DNA from 2 places in the Streptomyces venezuelae genome. Region 1 is predicted to be linked to the other one. Evidence: riboswitches for the same ligand, from Rfam matches in the RefSeq annotation. Region 1 holds a riboswitch; the other holds the start of a gene.

Region 1 (11,065 bases):
GAAGTGCACCCCGACGCCGTGCTGCGTGGTCCGCTGTACGTCGGTGACTACGCCAAAATCGAGGCCGGTGCCGAAATCCGCGAGCACACCGTCGTGGGCTCGAACGTCGTCGTGAAGAGCGGCGCGTTCCTGCACAAGGCCGTCGTGCACGACAACGTCTACATCGGACAGCACAGCAACCTCCGCGGCTGTGTCGTCGGCAAGAACACCGACATCATGCGCGCAGCCAGAATCGAGGACGGCGCCGTCATCGGCGACGAGTGCCTGGTCGGTGAAGAATCGATCGTCCAGGGCAACGTCAGGGTGTACCCGTTCAAGACGATCGAGGCCGGCGCGTTCGTCAACACCTCGGTCATCTGGGAGTCCCGCGGCCAGGCGCACCTGTTCGGGGCGCGTGGTGTCTCCGGAATCCTGAACGTGGAGATCACGCCCGAGCTCGCCGTGCGCCTCGCGGGAGCGTACGCGACGACCCTGAAGAAGGGTTCCACCGTCACCACCGCGCGTGACCACTCGCGTGGTGCGCGAGCGCTGAAGCGTGCGGTGATCTCGGCGCTGCAGGCCAGTGCCATCGACGTACGGGACCTCGAGAACGTACCGCTGCCGGTCGCGCGGCAGCAGACAGCACGCGGCAGCGCCGGCGGGATCATGATCCGGACGACGCCCGGAGTGCCGGACTCCGTCGACATCATGTTCTTCGACGGGAACGGGGCCGACCTGTCGCAGGGGAGCCAGCGCAAGCTCGACCGGGTCTACGCGCGCCAGGAGTACCGGCGGGCCTTCCCGGGCGAAATCGGTGACCTGCACTTCCCGTCCAGTGTCTTCGACTCGTACACCGGTTCGCTGCTGCGGAACGTGGACACCACCGGAGTCGCAGAGTCGGGGCTGAAGGTCGTCGTCGACGCGTCCAACGGAAGCGCCGGACTCGTACTGCCGAGCCTCCTCGGGAAGCTCGGGGTGGACGCGCTGACGATCAACCCGGGGCTCGACGAGTCGCGACCGACCGAGACCGCGGACGCGCGCAGGTCCGGGCTCGTACGGCTCGGGGAGATCGTGGCGTCCGCACGGGCCGCCTTCGGCGTGCGGTTCGACCCCGTCGGCGAGCGTCTCTCGCTCGTGGACGAGAAGGGACGGATCGTCGAGGACGACCGGGCACTCCTGGTCATGCTCGACCTGGTGGCCGCCGAGCGGCGCAGCGGACGGGTGGCGCTGCCGGTGACCACGACGCGTATCGCCGAGCAGGTCGCCGCGTACCACGGCACGCAGGTGGACTGGACGACCACCTCGCCCGACGATCTGACGAGGGTCGGCCGGGGCGACTCGACCATCTTCGGCGGTGACGGGCGCGGCGGGTTCATCGTGCCCGAGTTCAGTGGCGTCTTCGACGGAACCGCCGCCTTTGTGCGGCTTGTCGGGCTGGTCGCGCGGACTCAGCTCACGCTGAGTCAGATCGACGCGCGGATTCCGCGGGCACACGTGCTCAAGCGTGATCTCGCGACACCGTGGGCGGTCAAGGGACTCGTGATGCGGCGGGTGGTCGAGGCCGCCGGTGACCGGTCCGTGGACACCACCGACGGCGTGCGGGTCGTCGAGGCCGACGGGCGTTGGATCCTAGTCCTGCCCGACCCGGCCGAGGCCGTCACGCACCTGTGGGCCGAAGGGCCCGACGACGCGTCCGCGCAGGCGCTGCTCGACGAGTGGTCCACGGTGGTGGACAGCGCCGGTCGCTGACCTTCCCGGGCGCCGGGCAGCAGCCGCAACAGGTGCTGCCCGGCGCGCCGGTGGGGCCATTCGGAGGTAACGCCCGCGACGTGCGACGATGTGCGGCATGCCGCAGCAGCCCCCCGTTCGGAGCACCCCCTCGCGCCCCCGGCGCCCGGACGCCTCCATGTCGCTGCTCACCACCGTCATGGACCACAGTCTGGACGAGGGGTACGCGGAGGCGGCGGCCCGCAAGAAGGCCAGAGGGGACAGTGGTGTTCCGCGCCCGCTGCGGGCCAAACTCGGCCTCGCGGCCGGTCTGGTACTGGCCGCGCTCGTGGTCACCGTGGGTGCCGCGCAGGCGCGCATAGAGGCCCCTGTCGTGGCCAAGGAGCGCGAGGAGCTCATCGACCGCGTCGAAGAGGCGACGGCGGGCGCCGACGCGCTCGAGGACGACGTGGACGAACTCCGCGACGACGTCGGCGAGCGGCAGGAAGCCGCGCTGAAAGAGCACGGCGGCAGCCAGGGCGAGTTGGTGGGGCTCCTCTCCGGCGCCACGGAGGTCCATGGACCCGGCGTGAAGCTCGTCGTGGACGACAAGAAGGAAGCCGAACAGGGCGGTGGCGGTCCGCGCGAGAGCACCGGGTTCTCCGACACGGGACGTGTACGTGACCGGGACATGCAGCGTGTCGTCAACGGCCTGTGGCAGTCCGGTGCCGAAGCGATTTCCATCAACGACCAGCGTCTGACCGCGCTGTCGGCGATCAGGGCCGCGGGTGACGCGATACTGGTCGACAACCGGCCGCTGGTGCCGCCGTATACGGTGCTCGCGGTGGGCGACGGCAAACGCTTGAGCACCCGGTTCCAGAACAGCCGCGACGGTCAGTACCTGCATGCTCTGCAGGAGAACTTCGGGATCCGGACCAGCATCTCCGTGTCGGACGAGCTGCGGCTGCCGGCCGCGCCGAGCGTGACCGTACGAACAGCAGAGCCGAAGGCAGGAAAGGGCACATCGTGATCGCCGTACTGGGCCTCGTCGTGGGAGTCGTGGCCGGATTGTTGGTTCGGCCCGAGGTTCCGGCGGTGGTCGAGCCGTACCTGCCGATCGCCGTGGTCGCGGCTCTCGACGCCGTGTTCGGAGGGCTGCGAGCCATGCTCGACGGCATCTTCGACGACAAGGTGTTCGTGGTGTCGTTCCTGTCGAACGTGGTGGTGGCCGCGCTCATCGTGTTCCTGGGCGACAAGCTGGGCGTGGGCGCCCAGCTCTCCACCGGTGTGGTGGTCGTCCTCGGCATCCGGATCTTCTCCAACGCCGCCGCGATCCGTCGGCACGTCTTCAGGGCGTGACGCCGATGAACGCCGACGAGAGCCCCGACTACAACAGGCGCAAGGAACTCCCCGCGGAGATCCCCCACGCGCCGGGCACACCCGCGCCCGAGACGGCCGCGCCCGAGCCGCAGGGAACATCGCAGCTCACCGGCCGTCAGAGGCTGGTACAGGGCCTGTGGCCGCCCCGTGTGACCCGCCCCCAACTCATCGTCGCCCTGCTGCTGTTCGTGCTCGGTCTCGGCCTGGCCATCCAGGTGCGGTCCAACAACGACAGCAGCGCGCTGCGCGGCGCACGGCAAGAAGATCTCGTACGCATCCTCGATGAACTGGATGACCGGACTGAGCGTCTGGAAGAAGAGAAGCGGCGCCTCGAAGAGCAGCGGACCGGGCTGGAGAACAGCTCGGACCAAGCAGAGGAGGCCCGCAAGCAGACGGTCGAGCGGGAACGGCAACTCGGCATCCTGGCAGGCACGGTGGCTGCCCAGGGCCCCGGTATCCAGCTGACCATCGAGGACACGAAGGGGGCGATCGAGGCGGACATGCTGCTCGACGCCATTCAGGAGCTGCGCGCCGCGGGTGCGGAGGCCATCCAGATCAACGACGTGCGCGTCGTCGCCGACACGTATCTGTCGGACGCCGGAAGCGGTGGTGTCCGTGTGGACGGCCGCAAGGTCGGTGAGCCGTACCTCTTCAAGGTGATCGGCAAGCCGCAGGATCTGGAACCTGCGCTGAACATCCCGGGAGGTGTGGTGCAGACTCTGGAGAAGGAGCAGGCCACGGTCACCGTGGAACGCTCGGAGAAGATCGTCGTGGACGCCTTGCGACCTGCGAAGCGGCCTGACTACGCTCGGTCGTCCTCCCAGTGACGGGCGGACGCATGGGCGTCGTCGCGCGGGGGCATGAGGTTGCGGGGGGTCGGCGCACCGGAACTACGGTGCGTGGTGGAAACTGTTTGGTGGTCACGGACGTTGTGAGAATGTCTGGCTCACCGACGAGTGCCGGTGTGTGCAATCAGGGTTCGTCCTGCCCCACGGGCGGGTCTGTTTCGGTCAAGGGGAATCGCCCGTGAAGTTGTTTGCGAAGTTGTTCGGCAAGAGCGCACGTGAGGACAGCGGCAATCCGGCCACTGCCCGGCACCGTGCCCCGCGCCATGGAGATGCCGAGGAGCAGGGCGCAGGGCGCCCGATGTTCCGCGATCAGGTCGCTGGTCCAGGTGGTGACAATTCGGGCGGACAGGGCGCGTCGTCTGTTGACCCTGCCGGTCCCGGCCGCATAGGTTTCGGGGAACCTTCAACCTCAAGTACGGGTGGAGGGTTCGCCCCGGGCCCGTACGGATCGAATGCCCCCGCGGGGCAGCCACGGCAGGAGGACCCGTCCATGGCCCTGGTGTGTACGAGGTGCGGGAACCGCAACGCCGAGGCGAGTCGGTTCTGCTCCAACTGCGGTGCGCCGCTGCGGGCCGGAGCCACTCCGGAGCGTGCGTCCGAGACCACCTCGACGATCTCCATCTCGGGCCTGGAGGCCTACGACGCCGAGGCCACGGGACAGAACCCGTCTCCCGCGCTCTCCCCGGAGGCGCAGGCGGCCGTCGACGCCCTGCCGCTCGGCTCGGCGCTCCTGGTGGTGCGCCGCGGTCCGAACTCGGGCAGTCGCTTCCTGCTGGACGGCGAGCTGACCACGGCCGGCCGTCACCCGCAGAGCGACATCTTCCTCGACGACGTGACCGTGTCGCGTCGGCACGTGGAGTTCCGTCGGGTCCAGGACGGTTCCTTCACCGTCGCGGACGTGGGCAGCCTCAACGGCACGTACGTCAACCGGGAGCGGATCGACTCGGTCTCGCTCTCGAACGGCGACGAGGTGCAGATCGGCAAGTACCGACTGGTCTTCTACGCGAGCCAGCGGGCCGTCGGCCTCTGACCCACCCCCAGGCGCCGCCTGGGGGTACGACCCCCAGGGAAGGCTCATGCTTCAAACACCGAGGGGCGGTGCCGGGAACGGCACCGCCGCCGCGGACCGTCGGCTGATGAGCATCGGTACCGTGCTGAACCAACTGCGTGACGAATTCCCCGAGGTCACGATCTCGAAGATTCGGTTCCTCGAGGCCGAGGGGCTCATCGAGCCGCAGCGCACACCGTCCGGTTACCGGAAGTTCAGCCCGGAGGACGTCGAGCGGCTCGGCCACGTCCTGCGGATGCAGCGGGACCACTATCTGCCGCTCAAGGTCATCCGTGAGCACCTCGAGGCGCTGGAACGCGGTGAGAGGCCTCCGCTGCCGCCCCTGGGGCGTCAGCGGGAGGAAGGCGACGGGCACGGCCGGGACGAGGCCGAGGGGCCGACGGCGGCCCGTGTGGGCCGTGACGAGCTGCTGGCCGCCGCCGAGATCGACGAGGGACAACTCCACGAGTGGGAGGCGTACGGCCTGGTCGCGCCTTTGCCGGACGGCGGGTACGACGCGGAGGCCGTCACCGTCGCCTCGCTCGTGGTCGAGCTCGGCCGGTTCGGCATCGAGCCACGCCACCTGCGGGCCATGAAAGCCGCCGCCGAGCGGGAGGCCGCGCTGGTGGACGCGGTGGTCGCGCCGCTGCGCAGGCACCGCAATCCGCAGACCAGGGCCCATGCCGAGGCCCGTACCAGAGAGCTGGCGGGCCTCACGGGAAGGCTGCACTCGGCGCTCGTGCAGACCGCGCTCGGCGTCAGATTGCCCTGACTCGGCCGCACCCGTCCGGTACTCGACGGGTGCCCGACTACCCAAACCTGCCAGCCACGTCCTAGGGTTGCTGTGTGAACGAGCTCGACGTCGTAGGTGTCCGGGTCGAAATGCCCTCCAACCAGCCGATCGTGCTCCTGCGTGAAGTGGGAGGCGACCGGTACCTCCCCATCTGGATCGGACCAGGTGAGGCCACCGCCATTGCCTTCGCGCAGCAGGGCATGGCACCCGCACGGCCGCTGACCCACGACCTTTTCAAGGACGTGCTGGAGGCGGTCGGCCAAGAGCTCTCCGAAGTGCGCATCACCGACCTGCGGGAAGGTGTCTTCTACGCGGAGCTGGTCTTCGCCAGCGGTGTCGAGGTGAGCGCGCGTCCTTCCGACGCCATAGCGCTGGCGCTGCGGACCGGGACGCCGATCTTCGGGAGCGACGGCGTGCTGGACGACGCCGGTATCGCCATCCCCGACGAGCAGGAGGACGAGGTGGAGAAGTTCCGCGAGTTCCTCGACCAGATCTCGCCCGAGGACTTCGGCACCAACAGCCAGTGAGCCGCATTCCGACGGTCCGGTTTCGGACCATTCGGCTAGCCTTTCCCCGGCACGAGGTACGAGAAACCACTCTCAGGGTGATTATCACTCGGCGTGCCGAGTGTGGCGATCGTTGACGAGCCCCTGGCGACTGCCTACCGTCGAGAAGGCAGGTCAAGGAGGGAGGTCGGCGTGAGAAGCAGCGGCGACGGTACGGCGATGGGCGGTCCGTACCCGTTCCACGGCGGTGCGGTCGATCACTCCCCGAACCGACCGATGGCGGTCCAGGGAAGCGGGGACGCCACGTCCGAGGAAGCGGAACAATCCGGGCACGTCGGCTATCGCGGCCCCACCGCGTGCGCGGCTGCGGGCATCACCTACCGGCAGCTCGACTACTGGGCCCGTACGGGCCTGGTCGAGCCCAGTGTGCGGGCGGCCGGCGGCTCCGGGACGCAGCGGCTCTACAGCTTCCGCGACGTCGTCGTCCTCAAGATCGTGAAACGGTTCCTCGACACGGGTGTGTCGCTGCAGAACATCCGCACCACCGTCCAGCACCTGCGGGAGCGCGGGTTCCGCGACCTCGAGCGAATGACCCTGATGAGCGACGGCGCGACCGTGTACGAGTGCACGACGTCCAGTGAGGTCCACGAGCTGCTCCAGGGCGGGCAGGGGGTCTTCGGGATCGCCGTGGGCGTCGTCTGGCGCGACGTCGAGGCCGCCCTGTCCCAGCTGCACGGCGAGCGCATCGACACCGGGGAGACGCTGATCGGGCACAACCCCGCCGATGAGCTGGCCAGAAGGCGCAACAGGGCCGTCTGAGGCCGCGTTGTCAGTGGCGTAGGGCAGCATCAGAGATGTGAGAAGCGCGCCGACGATCCTGCATCTGGACATGGATGCCTTCTACGCGTCCGCAGAGCAGGCCGCGAAGCCCAGTCTGCGCGGAAAAGCCGTGGTCGTGGGCGGTCTCGGGCCGAGGGGCGTGGTGGCCACGGCTTCCTACGAGGCGCGAAAGTTCGGGGTGCACTCGGCGATGCCCATGGGGCAGGCGCGCAGGCTGGCGCCCAACGCCGCCTATCTGGTGCCGCGCTTCGGGTTGTACCGCGAGATCAGCGAGCAGGTCATGGGGCTGCTGCGGGAGCTGTCGCCCCTGGTGGAGCCGCTCAGCCTGGACGAGGCCTTCGTGGACCTGGAGGCGGGCGGCGTCGCCGACTCGGCGGAGTCGGCCAGGGCCGTGGGGGAGCGGTTGCGGGCGGACATCAGGGCGGTGACGGGGCTCTCCGGGTCGGTGGGGCTCGCCGCGTCCAAGATGCTGGCGAAGATCGCCTCCGAGGAGGCCAAGCCGGACGGGCTCAGACTCATAGCGCCGGGGACGGAGCGGGCGCTCCTGGGGCCGATGTCGGTGCGGACGCTGCCCGGGGTGGGGCCCGCCACGGGGGACCATCTGCGGCGGGCCGGGATCCTGACGGTCGCCGAGATCGCGGAGGCCGGTGAGGACGAGCTCGTACGGCTGCTGGGGAAGGCCCACGGGGGCTCTCTGTACGCGATGGCGCTCGCGCGGGACGAGCGGCCGGTGGTGGCGGAGCGGGAGTCGAAGTCGGTCAGTGTCGAGGACACGTACGACGTGGACATCCATGACCGGGTGCGGGTCAGGGCGGAGGTCGCGCGGCTCGCCGAGCGGTGTGTGCAGCGGCTGCGGGCGTCGGGGCACTCGGGGCGGACCATCGTGCTCAAGGTGCGGCGGTTCGACTTCTCCACGCTGACGCGCTCCGAGACGCTGCGCGGGCCCACCGACGACCCCGGGGTGGTCCAGGAGGCCGCCGCGCGGCTCCTGGAGGCCGTGGACACCACGGGGGGCGTCAGGCTCCTGGGAGTGGGTGTCACGGGCCTCACGGACTACACGCAGGAAGACCTCTTCGCGCAGGCCCAGGCGGAGGCGCAGACAGCGAGCGCTGCGGTGGTGTCCCTGGTCAAGGGGGAGGACGACGGGTCGGCGCAGGCGGTGGGACCGGAGCCGGAGCGTGTCGAGGAGCCGGTGGCGCCGGCGCAGAGACGGTGGACCGCCGGGCACGACGTGCGGCATGCCGAGTACGGGCACGGATGGGTGCAGGGGAGCGGTCTGGGGCGGGTGACGGTGCGCTTCGAGACGCCGTTGTCGGAGCCGGGGCGGGTGAAGACGTTCCGTACGGACGATCCGCGGCTCGAGCCCGCGGAGCCGTTGCCGCTGGTTGCCGCACCGGCGAAGGACGGGCCCGCGCCGCGGGCTTCCGGCTGAGCTGGGCCGGGTCAGGGGCTCTCCGTGCCCGCGACGTGGCCGAAGTTCTGGTCGGGCGGTGGCATGGAGGAGGGGGGTGGCTGCGGGGGAGTCGTGTCCAGGCCGTAGTGGTGGTAGAGCTGGAGTTCCTGCTCGGGGGAGAGGTGGCGCCCCACTCCGAAGTCCGGGGCGTCCTTGATCAGGTCCCGGTCGAAGGGGATGCGCAGAGTGCCGTCCTCGACGAGTTCGCTGGGTTCCAGCGGGACGAAGGCGTCCCGGCTGAAGAGACCGGTGCGTATGGCCGCCCACTCCGGGGTGCCGGTGGCGTCGTCGAGGTAGACCTCGTCGACCGTGCCGATCTTCGCCCCGTTCCGGTCGAACGCCTTGCGGCCGATCAGGTTGCGCGGATCGATATCGGTCTGCACGGGCCCTCCAGCTGGTCGCGGCTTGTCGAAAACGGGCGTAACTCATCCTTAATCATTCGTAGTCACTACGAAAGAGCACTTCGGGGCAGGTGGCCACTCGAGGGATCGGTGACGGTCCTCGCTGGTAGGCTGGCGCCTGGCCGCTGACCCCGTGCGGGAGAGCTCTCCGGATCACATGTCCGGAGGCGCCGAAGGAGCAAATCCTCCCCGGAATCTCTCAGGCACCCGTACCGCACGGACGAGGTCACTCTGGAAAGCAGGGCGGGCGTCGGGCGGGCACGTTCGGAACCCTTCCTCACCGACGGTGAAAGCAGATCTGTCGAGAGACGGGCCTGTGAAGCTCTCAGGTTGACATGACAGAGGGGGAGGCCGTCCGGGTACCCGCGCCGTGGTACCCCTCGCAGGTCGTGCAGACCAGGAGGCCTCCGCAATGACTGCCACCAATCGCATCCCGCTCTCCGAGCTCGAGCAGGGCATCCCCTTCGAGCAGCGGCACATAGGGCCCGATGCGGAAGCGCGGGCCAAGATGCTCGCCCAGGTCGGGTACGGCTCGCTCGACGAGCTCACGGCCGCCGCGGTACCGGATGTGATCAAGAACGCCGATGCGCTCGACCTGCCCGGCGCGCGCACCGAGGCCGAGGTGCTGGCCGAGCTGCGCTCCCTCGCCGACCGCAACCAGGTCCTCGACTCCATGATCGGACTCGGGTACTACGGCACCTTCACCCCGCCGGTCATCCTGCGCAACGTGATGGAGAACCCGGCCTGGTACACGGCGTACACGCCGTACCAGCCCGAGATCTCGCAGGGCCGCCTCGAAGCGCTCCTCAACTTCCAGACGATGGTCGCCGAGCTGACCGGACTGCCCACCTCCGGGGCCTCGCTCCTCGACGAGGGCACCGCCGCCGCCGAGGCCATGGCGCTGTCGCGGCGCATGGGCAAGGTCAAGAACGGCGTCTTCGTCGTCGACGCCGACGCGCTGCCGCAGACCATCGCCGTGATCCGGACCCGGGCCGAGCCGACCGGTGTCGAGATCGTCGTCGCCGACCTGAGCCAGGGCATCCCGGCCGAGGTCGCCGAGCGCGGTGTCGTGGGCGTGCTCGTCCAGTACCCGGGCGCCTCCGGTGTCGTACGGGACATCAAGCCGCTCATCGACGAGGCCCACGAGCTCGGCGCCGTCGTCACCGTCGCCGCCGACCTGCTCGCGCTGACCCTGCTCACCTCGCCGGGCGAGCTCGGCGCCGACATCGCCGTCGGCACGACCCAGCGCTTCGGTGTGCCGATGGGCTTCGGCGGCCCGCACGCCGGCTACATGGCGGTCCGCGAGAAGTTCGCCCGCAGCCTCCCCGGCCGCCTCGTCGGCGTCTCCGTCGACGCCGACGGCAACAAGGCCTACCGTCTCGCCCTGCAGACCCGCGAGCAGCACATCCGCCGCGAGAAGGCCACCAGCAACATCTGCACCGCCCAGGTGCTGCTCGCCGTCATGGCCGGAATGTACGCCGTGTACCACGGGCCCGAGGGCCTGAAGTCCATCGCCCGCCGCACCCACCGCTACGCGACGCTCCTCGCGGCCGGGCTCACCGGGGGCGGCTACGAAGTCGTCCACGGTGCCTACTTCGACACGCTCACGGTGCGGGCGCCCGGCAAGGCCGAGCAGCTGGTGGCCGCCGCCCGTGAGGGCGGCGTCAACATCCACCTCGTCGACGCCGACCACGTCTCCCTCTCCTGCGACGAGACCACGAAGCGCGCCCAACTGGCCGCCGTCTGGGGTGCGTTCGGCGTCGACGCCGACATCGAGGCGCTGGACGCCACCACCGCGGACACGCTGCCCGAGGGTCTGCTGCGCGGCGACGACTACCTGACGCACCCCGTCTTCCACCAGCACCGTTCCGAGACCGCGATGCTGCGCTACCTGCGCAGGCTCGCCGACCGTGACTACGCGCTCGACCGCGGCATGATCCCGCTCGGCTCCTGCACCATGAAGCTCAACGCGACCACCGAGATGGAGCCGGTCACCTGGCCCGAATTCGGCCAGCTGCACCCCTTCGCCCCGGCCGAGCAGGCCCAGGGCTACCTGACGCTCATCCGTGAGCTGGAGGAGCGCCTCGCCGAGGTCACCGGCTACGACAAG
Region 2 (11,065 bases), 4.7 Mb from region 1:
GCTCCCATCCGTCGAGGGCCGCCCGGTCGTCGCCCAGGTCCAGCTGCCGCAGGCCCTCCGTCGCGTACTCGCAGGCCAGGCAGTCGGCCATGTCGTCCCGCGCCGCCGCCGTCCACGCGGAGTACGCACGGGTGGCGCGGGCCGCGTCGCCCAGGTGCCGTGCCAGTCTGAACTCGGCGCCGTGCACGGCTCGTTCGGAGTACCCGGCCTTGCGGTAGCGGCGTCGCATCCGGGCCAGCCACACCTCGGCCTCGGTGAGCGTGACGTCGGGCTGCTGCCGCGCGTCCGTCACCACCCACTTGAACATCCAGTGCAGCCGCCGGACGTCGTCCTCCCGGAAGTCCGCCGGGTTCTCGTCGAACATGCGCAGCAGCCGCCGGAACGGCACGAACGTCCGTGCGCACTCGCCGCCGAAGCTGTACGAGTGGACCAGGAGCGTCAGCGCCGCCACGAGCAGCGGGCGGTCACCGGTGGCGGCTGCCTCGTCGGCGAGTTCCTCGGCGCGGGCGGTGCGCACCCTGCCGTACGGCTCGGCGTCCAGTCGGCGGACGGCGCCGAGGAGCTCGTGGTGTGCGTGGCGCCCGTCGCCGGCACCGGCGCGGGCGTGGAGGTTCCTGATCGCGCCCTGCGGGCCCATGTGCGTTCCTAGTTCGGACGGTCCGGGGCGGGGGCGGATCGCGGCACGCTCCCCCTGGATGCGCAGAGTCTCAGGACACGGTCGGCCCCGGCATCCGTAGAATTACGCAACCGGGTACGCAAATCGGCCGCCGACCGAGGTCACCCGTACGGCGAGCGCCCCGCCGGACTGTCCCCCATAAAGCGCTGACCTGCGGCGATCTCGTCGCCTACCGTCCACCAGACGGTCTCGTCGTCCCGGAACGGGAGCGGGTCGACGCGGCCCGTCTCCTCGCGGACGCGCTCGACCTCGCGCTCCAGCCGCGCGAAGCCGGCCTCCTCGCCGTCGTCGCCGAAGACGAACTCGTCCAGCAGGCGCTGGAACCGGAGAGCGACGTGCACGAGGGAGGAGACGTCCGTGTGGAGTCCCCGCGCGCTCTCCTCGTCGGGGGCGAAGGCGTACACCTTGCCGGACGCGGGGTCGAGGGCGAGGTGCGCGCTGAGCAGCCAGCCGATGACGGGCCACCCGCCCGCGCCCTCCGTCGCCCCCTCCAGCCCCTCGAAGTCCTCGACGTCGACGATGTCCCGGACGAGCGGCAGCAGCTTGGAGTCCTCGTCCGGCTCCCGCAGGTGCAGGGTCCCGGTGGGCACGCCCACCGTCTGGAGGAGCCGGGCACCCGGCGTGTCCGCGGCGGAGGCGGGGAACGCGGACACGGGCAGCGTCGCGAGCCGGTCCTCGCCGAAGACGCGGCTGACCGCGGAGCGGCTGACGTCGAAAAGCACTGCCGGGACTCGATTCAGCACTCGATGATGTTCACCGCGAGCCCGCCCCGCGCGGTCTCCTTGTACTTCACGCTCATGTCGGCCCCCGTCTCCTTCATCGTCTTGATGACCTTGTCGAGGGACACCTTGTGGGAGCCGTCGCCGCGCATCGCCATCTTCGCGGCCGTGACGGCCTTGACCGCCGCCATGCCGTTGCGCTCGATGCACGGGATCTGAACGAGGCCGCCGACCGGGTCGCAGGTCAGGCCCAGGTTGTGCTCCATGCCGATCTCCGCGGCGTTCTCGACCTTGGACGGGGAGCCGCCCATGACCTCGGCGAGCGCGCCCGCCGCCATCGAGCAGGCGGAGCCGACCTCGCCCTGGCAGCCGACCTCGGCGCCGGAGATCGAGGCGTTCTCCTTGAAGAGCATGCCGATCGCGCCGGCCGCGAGCAGGAAGCGGACCACGCCGTCCTCGTCGGCGCCGGGCACGAAGTTCATGTAGTAGTGCAGGACGGCCGGGATGATGCCCGCCGCGCCGTTCGTGGGCGCGGTGACCACACGGCCGCCCGCGGCGTTCTCCTCGTTCACCGCCATCGCGTAGAGCGTGATCCACTCCATGGCGCGGGCCTGCGGCTCGCCCTCGGCGCGCAGCTGCCTGGCCGAGTTCGCGGCGCGGCGGCGCACCTTGAGGCCGCCCGGCAGGATGCCCTCGCGGGTCATGCCGCGCGAGACGCAGGACTGCATGACGCCCCAGATGTCGAGCAGACCCGCGCGGATCTCCTCCTCGGTGCGCCAGGCCTTCTCGTTCTCCAGCATCAGCGCGGAGATGGACAGGCCCGTCTCCTCCGTGAGGCGGAGCAGCTCGTCGCCGGTGCGGAAGGGGTGCCGCAGGACGGTGTCGTCCGGCACGATCGGGTTCTCCCCGGCCACGGCGTCTTCGTCCACCACGAAACCGCCGCCCACGGAGTAGTACGTCTTCTCCAGGACGAGGGCGCCGTCACGGTCGTACGCGAAGATCGTCATGCCGTTGGCGTGGTACGGCAGGGCCTTGCGGCGGTGCAGGATCAGGTCCTCGTCGAAATCGAAGTCGATCTCGTGCATGCCGAGGAGGTTGATGCGTCCGCCGCTCTTGATCTCCTCGACGCGGTCGTCGGCGCTCTCCACGTTCACCGTGCGGGGCGACTCGCCCTCCAGGCCGAGCAGGACGGCCTTGGGGGTGCCGTGCCCGTGGCCGGTCGCGCCGAGCGAGCCGTACAGCTCCGCCCGTATCGCCGTCGTGTGGGCCATCAGGCCCTCGTTCTTGAGGCGGCTCGCGAACATGCGGGCCGCGCGCATGGGACCGACCGTGTGGGAGCTGGACGGGCCGATGCCGATCGAGAACAGGTCGAAGACCGAGATGGCCACGGAAACTCCAAGGGTGGTTGGTAGACGCCGTTGTCTGCCGGGGTGATGCAGAAGTACAAGGCGGTGCGGGAACGACGATCGCGGTACGTGGTGCGGGGCACCTCGCTCACTTTCCAGTGTGCGGGGTGCCCCGACGTTTCGTACGTACGCACAACAGCGTACGAACAAAAGGGTACGAAATTACTTCAGGCCGGGGTACAGGGGGTGCTTGTCGGCCAGAGCGGTCACGCGGGTCTTGAGGGACGCCGCGTCGAAGCCAGGCTTGAGGGCCTCGGCGATGATGTCGGCGACCTCGCGGAAGTCCTCCTCGCCGAAGCCACGCGTGGCCAGCGCCGGCGTACCGATCCGCAGGCCCGAGGTGACCATCGGGGGGCGCGGGTCGTTCGGGACGGCGTTGCGGTTGACCGTGATGCCGACCTCGTGGAGGCGGTCCTCGGCCTGCTGGCCGTCCAGCTCGGAGTTGCGCAGGTCCACCAGGACCAGGTGCACGTCCGTGCCGCCCGACAGGACGTCGACGCCGACGGCCTTCGCGTCGTCCTGCACCAGGCGCTCGGCCAGGATGCGGGCGCCGTCCAGGGTGCGCTGCTGGCGCTCCTTGAAGTCGTCGGAGGCGGCGACCTTGAAGGAGACGGCCTTGGCCGCGATGACGTGCTCCAGCGGGCCGCCCTGGAAGCCGGGGAAGACCGCGGAGTTCAGCTTCTTCGCGAACTCCTTGCTGCGGGCCAGGATGATGCCGCCGCGCGGGCCGCCGAGCGTCTTGTGCGTGGTGGAGGTCACCACGTCCGCGTAGGGCACCGGGTTCGGGTGCAGGCCCGCGGCGACGAGACCGGCGAAGTGCGCCATGTCGACCCACAGGTACGCGCCGACCTCGTCGGCGATCCGGCGGAACTCCGCGAAGTCCAGGTGGCGCGGGTAGGCCGACCAGCCCGCGATGATCACCTTCGGGTTGTTCTCCTTGGCGAGGCGCTCGACCTCGGCCATGTCGACCAGACCGGCCTCGTCGACGTGGTAGGGGACCACGTTGAACTGCTTGCCGGAGAAGTTCAGGCGCATGCCGTGCGTGAGGTGCCCGCCGTGCGCCAGGTCGAGACCGAGGATCGTGTCGCCGGGCTGGGCGATCGCGAAGAGGGCGGCCTGGTTGGCGGAGGCGCCGGAGTGCGGCTGCACGTTCGCGTACTCGGCGCCGAACAGGTCCTTGACCCGGTCGATCGCGATCTGCTCGGCGACGTCGACGTGCTCGCAGCCGCCGTAGTAGCGGCGGCCGGGGTAGCCCTCGGCGTACTTGTTGGTCAGGACCGAGCCCTGGGCCTCCATGACCGCGACCGGAGCGAAGTTCTCCGAGGCGATCATTTCCAGGGTCGACTGCTGGCGGTGGACCTCGGCGTCGACGGCGGCGGCGACGTCCGGGTCCAGCTCGTGGAGGGGGGTGTTCAGAAGCGACATCACACGATCCCTATCGGTATGGGTCAGCCGGCGGTGAATGCGGTGTACTCGTCGGCGGACATCAGGTCGTCCGGCTCGCCCGAGATACGAACCTTGAACAGCCAACCGCCCTCGAACGGGGCGGAGTTGACCAGCGACGGGTCGTCCACGACGTCCTGGTTGGCGGCGACGACCTCGCCGGTCACCGGGGCGTAGAGGTCGCTGACCGACTTGGTCGACTCCAGCTCGCCGCAGGACTCGCCCGCGGTCACCGTGTCACCGACCTCGGGGAGCTGGGCGAAGACGACGTCACCGAGCGCGTTGGCCGCGTGCTCGGTGATGCCGACGGTCGCCACGCCGTCCTCGGTGGCCGACAGCCACTCGTGCTCCTTGCTGTAGCGAAGCTGCTGGGGGTTGCTCATGACCTGAATTCTCCTGTACGCGGGTGGGTGCTGCGGAACGGGTGAGATGTGCGGGGGGTCACTTCTGGCGCTTGTAGAACGGCAGTGCCACGACCTCGTACGGCTCGTGGGTGCCGCGGATGTCCACGCCCACGCCCTCCGTGCCGGGAGCGGCGTGCTCCGCGTCGACGTACGCCATCGCGATCGGCTTGCCCAGCGTCGGGGACGGGGCGCCGGAGGTGACCTCGCCGATGACCTTGCCGTCCGCGACCACCGAGAAGCCCGCACGCGGGACCCGGCGGCCCTCGGCGATCAGGCCGACCAGCTTGCGCGGCGGGGCGGTCTCGGCGCGCTCGGCGGCGGCGGTGAGCGCCGCCCGGCCCACGAAGGTCTCCGACTGCGAGGTCTTCTCGAACTTCACGACCCGGCCGAGACCCGCGTCGAACGGCGTCAGCTCCGCGGTCAGCTCGTGCCCGTACAGCGGCATGCCCGCCTCCAGGCGCAGCGTGTCGCGGCAGGAGAGCCCGGCCGGGACCATGCCGACGGGCGTGCCCGCCTCCATCAGCGCGCCCCACAGCTTCTCCGCGTCACCGGGGGAGACGAACAGCTCGAAACCGTCCTCGCCCGTGTAGCCCGTGCGGGCGATCAGGGCGGAGACGCCCGCGACGGTGCCGGGCAGGCCCGCGTAGTACTTCAGGCCGTCCAGGTCCGCGTCCGTGAGGGACTTCAGGATCCCGGGGGACTCGGGGCCCTGGACGGCGAGGAGCGCGTAGGCGTCGCGGTCGTCGCGGACCTCGACGTCGAAGGTGTCGGCGCGGGCGGTGAGCGCGTCCAGGACGACCTGCGCGTTCGAGGCGTTGGCGACGACCATGTATTCGGGGGCCTCCGCCGCGCCGAGGCGGTAGACGATCAGGTCGTCCAGGATGCCGCCGTCCTCGGCGACGATCATGGTGTAGCGGGCGCGGCCGACACCGATCGAGCCGATGTTGCCGACCAGCGCGAAGTTCAGGAAGTCCGCGGCGGCGGGCCCGGTGACGGTGATCTCACCCATGTGCGACAGGTCGAAGAGACCCGCCTTGGTGCGCACCGCGTTGTGCTCGTCGCGCTCGCTGGCGTACCGCAGCGGCATGTCCCAGCCCGCGAAGTCGGTCATGGTGGCGCCCAGCGACCGGTGCACGGCGTCGAGGGCGGTCAGACGGGGGGCAGTGCTCATGAAGGGAACTCCCAGGGCATGACGGGCGAGGTCGATCCTCCCCATCTGTCATCGGAACCTGAGAGGTTCGCCGGGAGTGTCTCGTCCAGTGAGACGCCGGCTTGCACCTTGGGTGGGACCGCCGGGCGGCCCGCTTTTCAGATGTGCCTCGCCCGCGCGGTACGGGGCCTGAGAGATTCAAGGGAGGGGCTTGCTCCTTCGGCGCTCCGGGTACCCAGCACAAAAGCTCGGTTCCGGAGACTCTCCCGCGCGGATTCGAACGGCCTGTATGGAGTTGGCGCGCACATCATTGCACGCGACTCTGTCCAGGGGGACCCGTGCCCGGCAGCTGGTTCCGTCGTGGGTCCGTCACGGTCCCGCCGCGGGTTCCGTCACCCCGGAATGCTCTTGTGTCGCATTACCTTCTCTTTACACTTGGTGGGGAAGCAGTACGTGACAGCTATGGGGAGGCCGATCACGGTGCGCAGCAGGACCAGTCTCTACGCCACTTCCACGGGAGTGACGCTGCCCAAGGTGCTGTCCGAGGCGCTGCCCGAACAGGCCCCCGCCCCGGCCGCGGAGAGCTGCGGCCGGCTCCCCGCCGCCGTCGTCCGCGACCTGCGTCAGCGCGCAGGCCACAGTCCGCGCCGCCTCACGTTCGCCGACGGGGACCTGGTCGTCGTCTCCGGGCTGCCCGGCGGCGGAAAATCGACCCTCATGCGCCAGGCCGTCACCGGCCCGCGCATCGACTCACAGGACACCCGCGACCGCTGGTCCCGCCGCATGCCGCGCCTGCTGCCCTACGCGGTGTACCGCCCCCTGGTCCGCCTCGCGCACTACGCGACGCTGCGCCGCACCCTCCGCTCCGGGGCGAGCGTCGTCGTCCACGACTGCGGCACCCAGGCGTGGGTGCGCCGCTGGCTCGCCCGCGAGGCCGCCCGCCGCGGCACGGCCCTGCACCTCCTGATGCTCGACGTCCCCGTGGACACGGCGCTGCGCGGCCAGCACGAGCGTGGCCGCGGCGTCTCCCGGTACGCGTTCGCACGCCACCGCAGGACGGTCGGCCGGCTCGTCGCCGCCACCGAGCGCGGGGACCTGCCGCGCGGCTGCCGCTCCGCGGTGCTGCTCGACCGCGAGGCCGCGCAGGTCCTGCGGGTGATCGCCTTCGACCGGTGAGCGGGCCCGGCGTTAGGGTTCGAGCCGCAGGCAGAGCGGTCGCGAGCAGGGGTTGGACAGATGGACTTTCCGGCGCAGGCACATGCCCATCCGTACGGCGGATGGCCGGGCAACGAACTGGAGGAGGTCCTCGCGGCCTCCCTGGGCGCCCCCGCGTCGGCGGGCGCCCGCATCGTCGAGGTGCTCGGCCGCAGCCACCTGTGGATACCGCTGCCCAACGGCGGCGGCCCCGACAGCGGCACCCTGGACCTGCCGACCCTGGAGATCGAAGGACAGGCGTATGTTCCCGTCTTCACCTCCGAGCAGCAGTTCCGCCAGGCACTCGGCGACGCGGCGGACCGGATGGGCGTCACCGTGGCGCCCGCCGTGGAGTTCGCCCGCGGCCTGCCCCCGCAGCTGGGCATCGCCCTGAACCCCGACGGCACCGTCGGCGTCCCGCTGCCCCCGCCGGCCGTCGCCGAGCTCTGCAGGGTCGGCCGCACCGAGCTGGACGGCCCGACCACCGGCGGCCGGGTCCGCCTCTTCGAGCCGGACTGGCAGGAGGACCCCGTCGACTTCCTCGCCGCCGCGGGCCGGGAGTTCGAGGCGGCGGGCGTCGTGCTCACCGCGCGCCGCTGCCTGGCCGCCGTGGAGACGGACGACCCGACGCTCTTCGTCGGCGTGGAGCTGTCCACCTGGGAGGGCAACGCGCGCGACCTGCCGATGGAGGCACTCGGCCGGGCGCTCGGACAGGTGCCGGTCCCGTGGGCGGTCAACCTGGTCCTGCTCGACGTGGCACAGGACCCGGTCGGCGACTGGCTGCGCGCGAAGGTGCGGCCCTTCTACCACCGGATCGCGCCTTGAGAGCCTGTGTCATAACCCCGGCCGGGTGGTCGCCGCCCGGCACGCACGCTCGCCGTGTCGCCGAAACGTCCTAGTGGCTCCTCCCCCAGGCCTTGAGGGCCCGGGGGGACCCCCATCGAGGACGCTCCGGCGCCTTGCGATCGCACGCACCAGACGACGCCCACTGATCCGGCCGGGGTTATGACACAGGCTCTAAGCTGGTTGCATTCCTGTGTTGTCTTCCAATGTCTCCCGTGGGGGGCACCGAGTTCGCCGCGAAGGGGCGGTTACGGGTGAGTGCGTCGGGCACGGCCGCGGCCGGGCAGCAGGTCGAGCAGTTGCTGCGCCAGGTGACGCCGGGGCGTTACGACGCGTACGAGGCGCTGCTGCGCGCGCTCGCCGCCGACCAGGTGTGGATGCTGCTCTGGCACGGCCAGGCCGGCTCTCCCGACGCCCAGTACGGGAACATGGAAGTGGAAGGGCTCGGCTACGCACCGTGCGTGACCTCCGCCCAGGAGCTGTCCGCCAGTGGCTGGAACCGCAGCTACGAAGTGGTGCGGGGCACCGACATCGCCCGCACCCTCTACCCCGACCACTACGGCATCTGGCTCAACCCGCACGCACCCGGCGGCGGCGTCGGCATCCCCTGGCTGGACCTGCGCCGCATCGCCACGGGCCTGGACGCGCTCCCCGCGGGCCCGCTCCGGCTCACCGAGCCCAGCATCGAAATCCCCCAGTTCTACGCCCTGTTGACGCAGAACGCCCACCGCACCCCCGTGGTCCGCTCGCTGCGCCGCGCCTGGGTGCAGCCCGCCCTCGGGGCGCCCTATCTGGCCATCGGCCTCGACGTGTACGACACGTCGCCGCCGTCGGTCGACGCGGTCCGCACGATGATGCGCCAGTCCATCCCCGCGGTCCCCGAGGGCCTGCCCGTCTCGACGGTCGCGATGTCCGACGACTACGACCCGGTCGCGATGTGGCTGCGAGCCAATGCCAGGCCGTTCTACGACCGCGAAGCCCAGGCGGCCCCGGCGCCCGCGGGCGGTTACGGCTACCCCGCGCAGTACTGAGCGGCGCGAACCAGTCATCGAGCAGCCACGACGGACGGGATGTCCGTTGTGGTGCGGGTGGGCCCCTATGGGCTCCTGTGCCGCCTTGCGACCCAACTGCCCCGTGTTCGCCCGCCGTTCACCGGCGTCCGGATAACGGAACACCCCGATCAGCATCACGGTTGCGCATCCTTTCCCCGTCAAGTCTGGTAACAGATCGCGACGTGGATGAAGACTCCCGCTCCAGGGGCCTGATGCCCCTGTGTACGACGGACTGATCACGTCGCTACAGCGGCAAGTGCGGGCCGGTCACCACCGGTTGAGAGGGGTCCCTGCCACGATGACGGCACCATTGCATGACACACCTGCGGACGCGGACCCGACCGAGGACGTCGCCCCCGCAGTTGATGCAGGGGTGAAAAAGGTCGAGGGTCGGTCCCTCAAGCAGATCGCCTGGAACCGCCTGAAGCGGGACAAGGTCGCCCTGGCCGGCGGCATCACCGTGCTGCTCCTGGTGCTGGTCGCCATCTTCGCGCCCCTGATCGTGAACCTGCTGGGCCACGACCCCAACGGATTCCACCAGGACGAGCTCGACGAGCTGACCGGCCTGCCCAAGGGCGCCCTCGGCGGCGTGAGCGGCGACTTCCTCTTCGGGGTCGAGCCCAACAAGGGCCGCGACGTCTTCAGCCGCATCGTCTACGGCGCGCGGATCTCACTCCTCGTGGCGTTCCTCGCGGCCATCGTGGCCGTGGCGCTCGGCACCCTCTTCGGGATCATCGCCGGTTACTTCGGCGGCTGGATCGACGCCCTGATCAGCCGCGTGATGGACGTACTGCTCTCCTTCCCGCAGCTGCTCTTCATCATCTCGCTGGTCTCCGTGCTCCCCGACGACCTGCTCGGCCTCCAGGGCACCAGCGTGCGCGTCGCGATCCTCGTCATGGTCATCGGCTTCTTCGGCTGGCCGTACGTCGGCCGCATCGTCCGCGGCCAGACGCTCTCGCTCCGTGAGCGCGAGTACGTGGAGGCGGCCCGCAGCCTCGGCGGCGGCAAGCGGCACATCCTGTTCCGCGAACTGCTGCCCAATCTGGTCGCCCCCATCACCGTCTACGCGACGCTGATGATCCCGACCAACATCCTCACGGAGGCGGCCCTCAGCTTCCTCGGCGCCGGCGTCAAGCCGCCGACGGCCTCGTGGGGCGGCATGCTGCGCGACGCGCTCAAGACGTACGAGCACGACCCGATGTTCATGGTCTTCCCGGGCGTCACCATCTTCATCACCGTCCTGGCCTTCAACCTCTTCGGCGACGGGCTGCGTGACGCGCTCGACCCGAAGGGGACGCGCTAGAAGGTCCCAACTGGCTTGCCCCTGCCGCATGTCAGGTGGCTCTAACCATGGTTCTCCGGCAGCACTTGGCCAGGGACCGCGATCTCGGAGGTTACGAGAAAATGCCCACAGGTTCCACGAAACGACGGCTCACCAGCGGTGCGGCCCTCGTCGTCGCGGCGCTGGTGACCACCACGGCGTGCGGCGGCGGTGACGGTGGCGACAGCGACTCGAAGGGTGCCGGCTACAACGCGGCGCTGAACAAGATCGCCAACCCTTCCAAGAAGAAGGGAGGCACGCTGAAGATGGTCGGCAAGCAGGACCTGGACTCCGCCGACCCGCAGCGCGCCTACTACGGCATGACGTGGGACTTCATGCGCTTCTACACCCGGCAGCTGGTGACCTACGACACCAAGCCGGGCAAGGCGGGCACGAAGCTGGTCCCGGACCTCGCCACCTCCACGGCGAAGATCTCCGACGACGGCAAGACGTACACGTACAAGCTGCGTGACGGTCTGACCTGGGAGGACGGCTCCAAGCTGACCTCCAAGGACGTCAAGTACGGCATCGAGCGCACCTGGGCGACGGACACCATCACCGGTGGCCCCGGCTACATCCGTCAGACGCTCGACCCCAAGACGAAGTACAAGGGTCCCTACAAGGACAAGGGCGGCCTCGACGCGATCGAGACCCCCGACGACCAGACGATCATCTTCAAGCTGCCCAAGCGCAACGGTGACTTCGAGCAGTTCCTGGCCATGCCCACCGGTTCGCCGGTGAAGGAGTCCAAGGACACGAAGGCCAAGTACACGCAGCGGCCGTTCTCCTCGGGCCCGTACAAGTTCGAGACGTACAAGTCGAACAAGAAGATCGTTCTGGTCCGCAACGACAAGTGG

The links. Region 1 has a riboswitch for glycine ahead of gcvP (aminomethyl-transferring glycine dehydrogenase). Riboswitches for the same ligand answer to the same signal wherever they lie in the genome.
Region 2: linked by a shared signal. The riboswitch ahead of gcvT (glycine cleavage system aminomethyltransferase GcvT) and the one ahead of gcvP (aminomethyl-transferring glycine dehydrogenase) in region 1 are both predicted to bind glycine.

The regions. Positions count from the first base shown of each region.
Region 1 covers NZ_CP029193.1:1,122,398-1,133,462, reverse strand. The annotation lists gene DEJ47_RS05290 (mannose-1-phosphate guanyltransferase) at 1-1,728, shown strand, start outside; gene DEJ47_RS05285 (DUF881 domain-containing protein) at 1,817-2,716, shown strand; gene DEJ47_RS05280 (small basic family protein) at 2,713-3,045, shown strand; gene DEJ47_RS05275 (DUF881 domain-containing protein) at 3,051-3,893, shown strand; gene DEJ47_RS05270 (FHA domain-containing protein) at 3,976-4,944, shown strand; gene DEJ47_RS05265 (MerR family transcriptional regulator) at 4,991-5,734, shown strand; gene DEJ47_RS05260 (bifunctional nuclease family protein) at 5,809-6,282, shown strand; gene DEJ47_RS05255 (MerR family transcriptional regulator) at 6,454-7,080, shown strand; gene DEJ47_RS05250 (DNA polymerase IV) at 7,118-8,533, shown strand; gene DEJ47_RS05245 (PRC-barrel domain-containing protein) at 8,545-8,937, opposite strand; glycine riboswitch at 9,082-9,180, shown strand; gene gcvP (aminomethyl-transferring glycine dehydrogenase) at 9,368-11,065, shown strand, end outside.
Region 2 covers NZ_CP029193.1:5,808,145-5,819,209, forward strand. The annotation lists gene DEJ47_RS26965 (tetratricopeptide repeat protein) at 1-637, opposite strand, end outside; gene DEJ47_RS26970 (SUKH-4 family immunity protein) at 778-1,398, opposite strand; gene DEJ47_RS26975 (L-serine ammonia-lyase) at 1,413-2,783, opposite strand; gene glyA (serine hydroxymethyltransferase) at 2,964-4,226, opposite strand; gene gcvH (glycine cleavage system protein GcvH) at 4,250-4,627, opposite strand; gene gcvT (glycine cleavage system aminomethyltransferase GcvT) at 4,686-5,819, opposite strand; glycine riboswitch at 5,967-6,077, opposite strand; gene DEJ47_RS26995 (AAA family ATPase) at 6,261-6,974, shown strand; gene DEJ47_RS27000 (enhanced serine sensitivity protein SseB) at 7,035-7,817, shown strand; gene DEJ47_RS27005 (enhanced serine sensitivity protein SseB C-terminal domain-containing protein) at 8,090-8,866, shown strand; gene DEJ47_RS27010 (ABC transporter permease) at 9,186-10,190, shown strand; gene DEJ47_RS27015 (ABC transporter substrate-binding protein) at 10,292-11,065, shown strand, end outside.